DNA from 4 places in the Vibrio breoganii genome. Region 2 is predicted to be linked to each of the others. Evidence: predicted binding sites of a transcription regulator. Region 2 holds the regulator's gene; each other region holds the start of a gene.
The links. The regulator PurR, encoded in region 2, represses purine synthesis genes. The targets are predictions, from matches to a motif close to TNANGNAAACGTTTNCNTNA.

Region 1: the regulator PurR is predicted to act here: its motif matches at 904-923, upstream of glyA (serine hydroxymethyltransferase).
Region 3: the regulator PurR is predicted to act here: its motif matches at 1,380-1,399, upstream of metK (methionine adenosyltransferase).
Region 4: the regulator PurR is predicted to act here: its motif matches at 814-833, upstream of OCU35_RS14185 (formate--tetrahydrofolate ligase).

What each region holds. Positions count from the first base shown of each region.
Region 1 covers NZ_AP024864.1:2,162,585-2,164,795, reverse strand. The annotation lists gene OCU35_RS10080 (YitT family protein) at 56-655, opposite strand; gene glyA (serine hydroxymethyltransferase) at 980-2,211, shown strand, end outside.
Region 2 covers NZ_AP024864.1:1,072,820-1,075,030, reverse strand. The annotation lists gene torD (molecular chaperone TorD) at 1-143, shown strand, start outside; gene purR (HTH-type transcriptional repressor PurR) at 295-1,311, shown strand; gene OCU35_RS05090 (TVP38/TMEM64 family protein) at 2,144-2,211, shown strand, end outside.
Region 3 covers NZ_AP024864.1:445,910-448,120, forward strand. The annotation lists gene metK (methionine adenosyltransferase) at 87-1,241, opposite strand; gene tkt (transketolase) at 1,582-2,211, shown strand, end outside.
Region 4 covers NZ_AP024865.1:198,400-200,610, forward strand. The annotation lists gene OCU35_RS14175 (L-fucose/L-arabinose isomerase family protein) at 1-37, shown strand, start outside; gene OCU35_RS14180 (hypothetical protein) at 188-745, shown strand; gene OCU35_RS14185 (formate--tetrahydrofolate ligase) at 904-2,211, shown strand, end outside.

The DNA.
Region 1 (2,211 bases), 1.1 Mb from region 2:
CAAGATAATAAATTGATAAGGAAGGCTTTGAGTGAATCAAAGCCTTTTTTGTATGTTATCGGTATTGAACGGTGTAGCGAGTTGGCTTGTGGTTCATCCATAAAATCAGGTTGATGAACACGGCTGCAAGAATAGACCACGCTATCAGTGTCAAAGGGATGAAATAGAGCGAACATATCAAAATAGAAGTATCAAACAACAGCTGCGTTTTGCCCACTGAGATGCCCATCTTATCTTGGATCACTAGGCACAATACATTTGAGCCGCCTAAGCTGGCACGGTGACGGAACAGAACCAGTAAGCCTAATCCTATAAACGTGCCACCGGCAATGGCTGCAAAAGCAGGCGTGAGCAGTTCAAAGCGCATGACATGGTGCAGGTTGTCAGCCATCACCGATACCAATGAAACACATATCACGCTGTTGATAGTAAAGCGCTTACCAAGACGAAACCATGCCAAGAAATAAAAGGGGATATTGACCAAGAAGTACATGGTACCGAAGCTAAGGTCGATAAATTGCGTAAACAGCAACCCAAGACCTGCCGTCCCACCCACAATCATGGATGAAGATTTTAAAAAATAGATCCCAACTGCCACTAGTAGAGTACCAGTAAATATAGCAGCGCAATCCTCGAGAAAGCTATGTTTGTTCATTGTACTTAACCTTGCAGATTCAGCCGCGAATAGTATAGGAAAACTGTGCTTTACCGAACTGTTTGCGCAACTTTTTTGTTAACAGCGTGTAATTTTTGATTTACACAGTGTAAAGTTGAGGCCTTCAAAAAAGAGAATCCCAGATAGGCCTTTATTCTGTTGGTTATTTAGGCGAATATACCTACAGAAAACAGGGACAAAAAAAATTTGTGATACGAATTTATTTCGGTAAAATGCCGCCATTGCCGTGACGAAAACGTTTGCTTTTGGTCATTATGTGGTTTTTTTAGCTATTTACAGTTTAATCTGAGTCAGGAGATACAGATGCTAAAGCGTGATATGAACATCGCTGATTACGATGCGGACCTATTTGCCGCAATCCAAGAAGAGACAGTGCGCCAAGAAGAGCACATTGAGCTTATCGCTTCAGAAAACTACACAAGCCCACGTGTAATGGAAGCTCAGGGCTCTCAGTTAACTAACAAGTATGCTGAAGGTTACCCAGGCAAGCGTTACTACGGTGGTTGTGAGTACGTTGATAAGGTAGAAACTCTAGCTATCGAGCGTGCGTGTGAGTTATTTGGTGCTCAATACGCGAACGTTCAGCCTCACTCAGGCTCTCAAGCAAACAACGCTGTATATATGGCACTACTGAATGCTGGCGACACAGTATTGGGTATGAGCCTTGCTCACGGTGGTCACCTGACTCACGGTTCTCCAGTTAACTTTTCTGGTAAGTTGTATAACATCATTCCTTACGGTATCGACGAAAAAGGCCAGATTGACTACGAAGAAATGGAAGCTTTGGCTGTTGAGCACAAGCCTAAGATGATCATCGGTGGTTTCTCTGCATACTCTCAAGTATGTGATTGGGCTCGTATGCGTGAAATCGCAGACAAAGTTGGCGCTTACTTCTTTGTTGATATGGCGCACGTTGCAGGTCTTATTGCTGCTGGCGTTTACCCGAATCCAGTTCCACACGCTCATGTAGTTACAACAACGACTCACAAAACTCTAGCTGGTCCTCGTGGTGGTTTAATCCTTTCTAACGAAGGTGAAGACCTTTACAAGAAATTGAACTCTGCGGTATTCCCTGGTGGTCAAGGTGGTCCTCTAATGCACGTTATCGCTGGTAAAGCAGTAGCGTTCAAAGAAGCTCTAGAACCAGAGTTTAAAGAATACCAAGCGCGCGTTGTTGCTAACGCAAAAGCTATGGTTGCTGAGTTCTTAGCTCGTGGTTACAACATCGTTTCTGGCTCTACAGAAAACCACCTGTTCCTTGTTGACCTAATCGACAAGGACATCACTGGTAAAGAAGCGGATGCGGCTCTTGGCGCAGCTAACATTACAGTGAACAAGAACTCTGTACCAAACGACCCTCGTAGCCCGTTTGTTACTTCTGGTATCCGTATCGGTTCTCCTTCAATCACTCGCCGTGGTTTCACTGAAGAAGACGCGAAAAACCTTGCTGGCTGGATGTGTGACATCCTAGACAACATGGGTGATGAGTCGGTAATTGAAGCGACTAAAGCTAAGGTACTAGAAATCTGTAACCG
Region 2 (2,211 bases):
TAATAGAAGAGCATATCCTTTCTTGGATACCGCAATTTTCTGAAAACTGCACTCAATATGATGAGTTTGGTTTTTATTCTTCCGTCGCCGAATTGCTCGTTAACTTCTGTGAATTAGATTGCCGCTATCTGGGCAATGAGTAATAGATTCACATTATGGCCATAAATGCATTGTCAGCACTTGCATTTATGGCTAGACTGCCCGGCGCAATCGTTTGCAGTATAGGCCAAGAGTGCTAACCTCTTCCTAACATTCCATTTTCAATAACCCTCGGTTTTCTTTACAAGGTATAGCATGGCAACCATTAAAGACGTCGCAAAGCTAGCTGGTGTGTCCACTACCACTGTTTCCCACGTGATTAACAAAACTCGTTTTGTTGCAGAAGCAACGCAAGAACGTGTAATGGACGCAGTAAAAGAGCTTAACTATGCACCAAGTGCTGTAGCTCGTAGTCTTAAATGTAACACCACTCGCACCATTGGCATGTTGGTAACTCAGTCGACGAACCCATTCTTTGCAGAAGTGGTCGACGGCGTAGAAAGCTACTGTTACCGCCAAGGCTATACCCTTATCCTATGTAACACTGGTGGGTTATATGAGAAGCAGCGTGACTACATCCGCATGCTTGCAGAGAAGCGTGTCGACGGTATTTTGGTTATGTGTTCAGACCTGACTGAAGAGCTGCGTGGCATGCTAGATTCTCACCCTGGTATTCCGAAAGTAGTTATGGACTGGGGCCCAGAATCATCTTCTGCAGATAAGATCATCGATAACTCAGAAGAAGGTGGCTATCTAGCAACTAAATACCTTGTCGAAAATGGTCATAAGCGAATTGCTTGTCTGACAGGTCAAGCTGAGAAACTGGCGTGCATCGAGCGTATTTCCGGTTATAAGCGTGCTCTAAAAGAAGCGAACATCGATTTTGACGAGAAACGTATTTTCGAAGGCAACTTCGAGTGTGATACAGCCGTTGAAACTGCCGACAAGCTGTTTGCTATTCCAGAAGAGCAGCGCCCTACTGCTGTGTTCTGTTTTAACGACATCATGGCACTAGGCTTGATCAGTCGCCTAAGACAGCATGGTCTATTGGTTCCTGAAGATATTTCGATCATTGGCTACGACAATATCGACCTTGCAGCCTACTTTGCACCTCCACTGACTACGGTTCACCAACCTAAGCGTCGTGTGGGCAAGACTGCATTTGAGATCCTTCTTGAGCGTATCAAGGATAAAGATCACGACCGCCGTGTCTTTGAAATGCACCCAGAGCTGATTGAACGCGCGAGTGTGCGTAATCTTAATGCTGGATAAGTTGTAGAATATTTAAGAACGGCAGCCCTAGGGCTGCCGTTTTTGTTTGCTAAGTTAAATCCTTACCAATAACAAAAGTCATCCTTGAACTTCCAAACCCGTCACCCTCGAGTGCTTCTATCGAGAGTCTACTACCTCCGGAACTCTTCAGGTTCCCGATAAAAGCATTCGGGAACGACGAGCGGGGTTTGAGGTTGTATTTTTACTCTGTAATTTGAGTCAGCTCAGTATTAAACTGCTCGCCCAAAGCCCACCCTACAGAACACACCAAAGCCCCAAAACACGTCACCCTCGAGAGCTTCTATCGAGGGTCTACTACATCGGTAGTTCTTCAGGTTCCCGATAAAAGGCTCGGGAACGACGGTGTGTTTTGGATGGTGCGTTTGTGCTGTCATTTGAGTCCGCTCAGTATCAAAACAAAGCACTCAGAACCCCCAAACACGTCACCCTCGAGTGCTTCTATCGAGGGTCTACTCTCTGCGGAACTCTTCAGGTTTCCGATAGAAGCGATCGGGAACGACGAGGGGTTTGGATGGTGCGTTTGTACTGTAATTTGAGTACGCTCAGTGTCAAAACAGAGCACCCTACAGTAACCAAACACGTCACCCTCGAGCGCTCCTATCGAGGGTCTGCTACCTCCGGAACTCTTCAGGTTCCCGATAAAAGCACTCGGGAACGACGGGAAGATCGATGGTCAAATTCACTCGCGAGCAACGAGCATACGCACACGACTTAATACAAGCACCACCTTCTCACCTTAAAATAATTAATTTGAAAGTTTTTTATTGCTCGTCGTGTCTCTATACTTACTCAGGATGATAAGGGCAGAATCATGAATAAGAAATTGATAATCGGGCTAATTTTAGTGGTTGCTATCGTGTTACTTGGTGCGAATTTTGG
Region 3 (2,211 bases), 630 kb from region 2:
TGCGGAAATTAATCAGAAGGAGGTAGGTTTGAAGCAAAAAAAACCTCAGCACCATGGCTGAGGTCTTAGCAATCGTGTTTTTAAGCTTACTTGATGCCTGCGAAATCTTTAAGGATTTCTGCTTTATCGGTTGCTTCCCATGGGAACTCTTCGCGACCGAAGTGGCCGTATGCAGCAGTTTGCTTGTAGATAGGCTGAAGTAGGTTCAGCATCTCTTGTAGACCGTATGGGCGTAGGTCAAAGTTTTGACGAACCGCTTCAATGATGATCTCGTGAGCTACTTTCTCAGTACCAAAGGTTTCAACCATGATAGACGTTGGATCAGCAACACCGATAGCGTAAGACAGTTGAATCTCACAACGGTCAGCCATGCCAGCAGCAACGATGTTTTTCGCAACGTAACGAGCGGCGTATGCTGCAGAGCGGTCAACTTTTGATGGATCTTTACCAGAGAATGCACCGCCACCGTGACGAGCTGCGCCGCCGTAGGTATCAACGATGATCTTACGACCCGTTAGACCACAGTCACCCATTGGGCCACCGATTACGAAACGGCCTGTTGGGTTGATGAAGAAGTTAGTGTCTTTGTTGATCCACTCAGAAGGAAGTACTGGCTTGATGATTTCTTCCATCACTGCTTCACGTAGGTCAGGTGTTGTTACTGAATCACAGTGTTGAGTTGAAAGAACAACAGCATCGATACCAACAATCTTACCTTGGTCGTACTGGAAGGTTACCTGAGATTTAGCATCTGGACGAAGGAAGTCTAGCTTGCCACTCTTACGTACTTCAGCTTGCTTCTTAACAAGAAGGTGAGAGTAAGTAATTGGAGCTGGCATTAGGATAGGCGTTTCGTTAGTCGCGTAACCAAACATGATACCTTGGTCGCCTGCGCCTTGATCTTTAGGGTCTGCTTTATCAACACCTTGGTTGATGTCTGGAGACTGCTTACCAATGGTGTTTAGTACCGCACAAGAGTCCGCATCAAAGCCCATGTCTGAGTGTACGTAACCGATGTCACGAACGGTTTGACGAGTTAGTTCTTCGATATCAACCCAAGCAGAGGTAGTGACTTCACCACCCACCATTACCATGCCTGTCTTCACGTAGGTTTCACAAGCAACGCGAGCTTTTGGGTCTTGCTCAAGAATTGCATCTAGAACCGCATCAGAGATTTGGTCTGCGATTTTATCTGGATGGCCTTCTGATACTGACTCAGAAGTAAACAGGTGCTTAGCCATGATGGGCTCCCTTATTTCTTAGTTAAGAAAAGACGCATCTTGGCGTCTTTTGAATCGTGCTGTTTAGTAGGTGTTTCTACTTCTAGACGTCTATTCTAATTTTGAATGTGTGAAATACAAGCTTTTTTACGATTTAAGTGAGCCAAACGTTTGCGCTGGGTCACACAAGTTTTTAGTTAAAATAGTGAGATGTTAAACAAATTAATCTCTCATAGTTTGAATTTTGCTCGGGAAAGGGTTTGCAGTAATAGAGGCGCTTTGCGACAATAACGGCGCCCAACACCCTCCGTTGGGATCAGGACTTATTTTTAATAAATTGCTTATGCATTCAGGAGCAGACATGTCTTCTCGTAAAGATCTAGCCAATGCAATCCGTGCTCTTAGCATGGATGGTGTTCAACAAGCTAACTCTGGTCACCCAGGTGCACCTATGGGTATGGCTGACATCGCTGAAGTACTTTGGCGTGGTCATTTGAACCATAACCCACAAAACCCAGAGTGGGCTGACCGCGACCGTTTTATTCTGTCAAATGGTCACGGATCAATGCTGATCTACTCTCTGCTTCATTTGACGGGTTACGAGTTATCTATCGATGACCTTAAGAACTTCCGTCAGTTGCACTCTAAAACTCCAGGCCACCCAGAATATGGTTACGCACCTGGTATCGAGACCACGACAGGTCCTCTAGGTCAAGGCATCACCAACGCGGTTGGTATGGCAATGGCTGAAAAAGCACTTGCAGCACAGTTCAACAAAGAAGGTCACGACATCGTTGACCACTACACCTATGCATTCATGGGTGACGGCTGTCTGATGGAAGGTATCTCACACGAGGCGTGTTCTCTTGCGGGTACTCTAGGTCTTGGCAAGCTAGTTGCTTTCTGGGATGACAACGGCATCTCTATCGATGGTGAAGTTGAAGGCTGGTTCTCTGATGATACGCCTAAGCGTTTCGAAGCGTACGGCTGG
Region 4 (2,211 bases), on a different replicon from region 2:
ATACCCGAATGAGATTCCGAGTGTGTTCTTGAACTAACTAACCTCAATCAAAAGCCTGCACATGTGCAGGCTTTCATCTATTCAGGCAACTCAAAGTAGTTGTGAAGCGATACGATTTTCATTGATGTCATAGGCACAATGAAAGAGATGAGGTATCGTTAGCCTTTTCTCGTAACGCCTTGGCCCTATGACAACACCTAACGCTTTATATAACGCTGTTCATGCCATTGGCTTTGAACTTCCAACGAACTCCGTTTCTGTAAACGTGGACTCGTCGCAACTTGAGCAATTGTGTGAAAAGCTCTCGCCATTGTTTGAGCGCTCCAAGTTGAAGCATTCGCAACATTCTGATCTTCAGTTGCTGTTGGGCTTGTTTACTCTGCACCATGAAAAACTGCTGCATCAGTTGAACGCTCAGCAAGAGAGCTTGCTTGCCATGCAGCGCGTTATTGATGGGTCCTTAGAGGATAAACACGCAGCTGCGTTTAAGTCTCCTCTGGTCATTGAGTTTTGGCTTACCATGCATCTGTGGCTGTTTGTACAAGGGCAGCTAGAAATGGATTACTCTCTGGCGAATGATTACGCCACCGAAGGGAGTCTATTACTGGTTTCGTTTACCCCTGTTTCGGCTGACGAGTTACGTTGTGAATGGAATGAGTCTTTCTATAAAGGAAGCAACATTTTGAAAGAATTTGCTGGGGGCAATAAGGGAATTCGAGGCTGGCTAGCTAAGGTATTCAAATAAAAGCGGTTTATAGCCTGTATAGGCTTCAGTTTGTGACCCTTCCATAATTGAAATGTTCGTTTTTCATTCAACGCAAACGTTTGCACTTTACTTATTGTCAGAATTCTTTATTATCCCCGCCAAAATCAGATTGTCTCTTTTATCTCCCTGAGGAAGCCATGCTGTCGGACATTGAAATCTCTCGTTCTACCCCATTACGCCCTATTGCTGATGTAGCTACTGCCGTAGGTTTGCATGCTGATGAGATTCAAACTCATGGTCAACACAAAGCCAAGGTTTCTCTTAAGGCGCTTAAGCGTCTAGAAAACAAGAAAACCGGTAAGTTAGTCGTAGTGACTGCGATTACGCCAACCCCTCTTGGTGAAGGTAAAACCGTGACCGCCATTGGCTTGGCACAAGGCCTGTTCAAGGTAGGTCAATCTGTAATGGCCTGTATCAGACAGCCTTCTATGGGGCCAGTATTTGGCGTCAAAGGAGGTGCAGCGGGTGGTGGTTACTCGCAAGTTGCGCCGATGGAAGAGTTAAACCTGCACCTTACGGGTGACATCCACGCTGTGACTGCCGCTCACAACCTTGCTTCAGCGGCAATAGATGCGCGCATCTATCACGAGCAGCGTAATGGCTATGAAGACTTTGAAGCACGCTCAGGCTTAACGGCACTGCGTATCGACCCGCAAAGCATCGTGTGGAAGCGCGTGATCGATCACAACGACCGTGCGCTTCGCAAGATCAACGTAGGCTTGAACGATGAGGGTAAAACCATCAATGGTTATGAGCGTGAAGATGGCTTTGATATCTCAGCGGCATCTGAGCTTATGGCGGTACTTGCCCTAGCCAGTGATTTGCAAGACCTGCGTCGCCGCATTGGTAGCATAGTGATTGGCTACAACCTTGATGGTAAAGCCGTGACTACCGAAGACTTAGGCGTAGCGGGCGCAATGACAGTCAGCATGCGTGAGGCCATCGAGCCAACCATGATGCAAACCCTTGAGGGTATCCCAACGCTTATTCATGCGGGTCCTTTTGCCAATATTGCACACGGCAACTCGTCTATCATCGCTGACAACATCGCGACTAAACTTGCAGATTACACGGTCACTGAAGGTGGCTTTGGCTCAGACATGGGCTTTGAGAAGGCATGTAACATCAAGGCTCAGGCTTCTGGTAAAGCGCCAGATTGCGCAGTAGTAGTGGCAACGCTTCGCGGCTTGAAGGCCAACTCTGGTCTCTATAACCTAAAGCCAGGTCAACCGATCCCAGACAGCATGTTCGACAAGGACAGCGCAGCCCTTGAAGCGGGTTTTGCGAACCTAAAATGGCACATCGAGAACGTCGTAAAGTACGGCGTGCCGGCGGTAGTTGCTATCAACCGCTTCCCGCAAGACAGCGAAGAAGAACTAGCAAAGCTAAAACAAATGGTTGAGGCACTGCCTTACTCTATTGAAGTTGCTGTATGTGAAGCATTC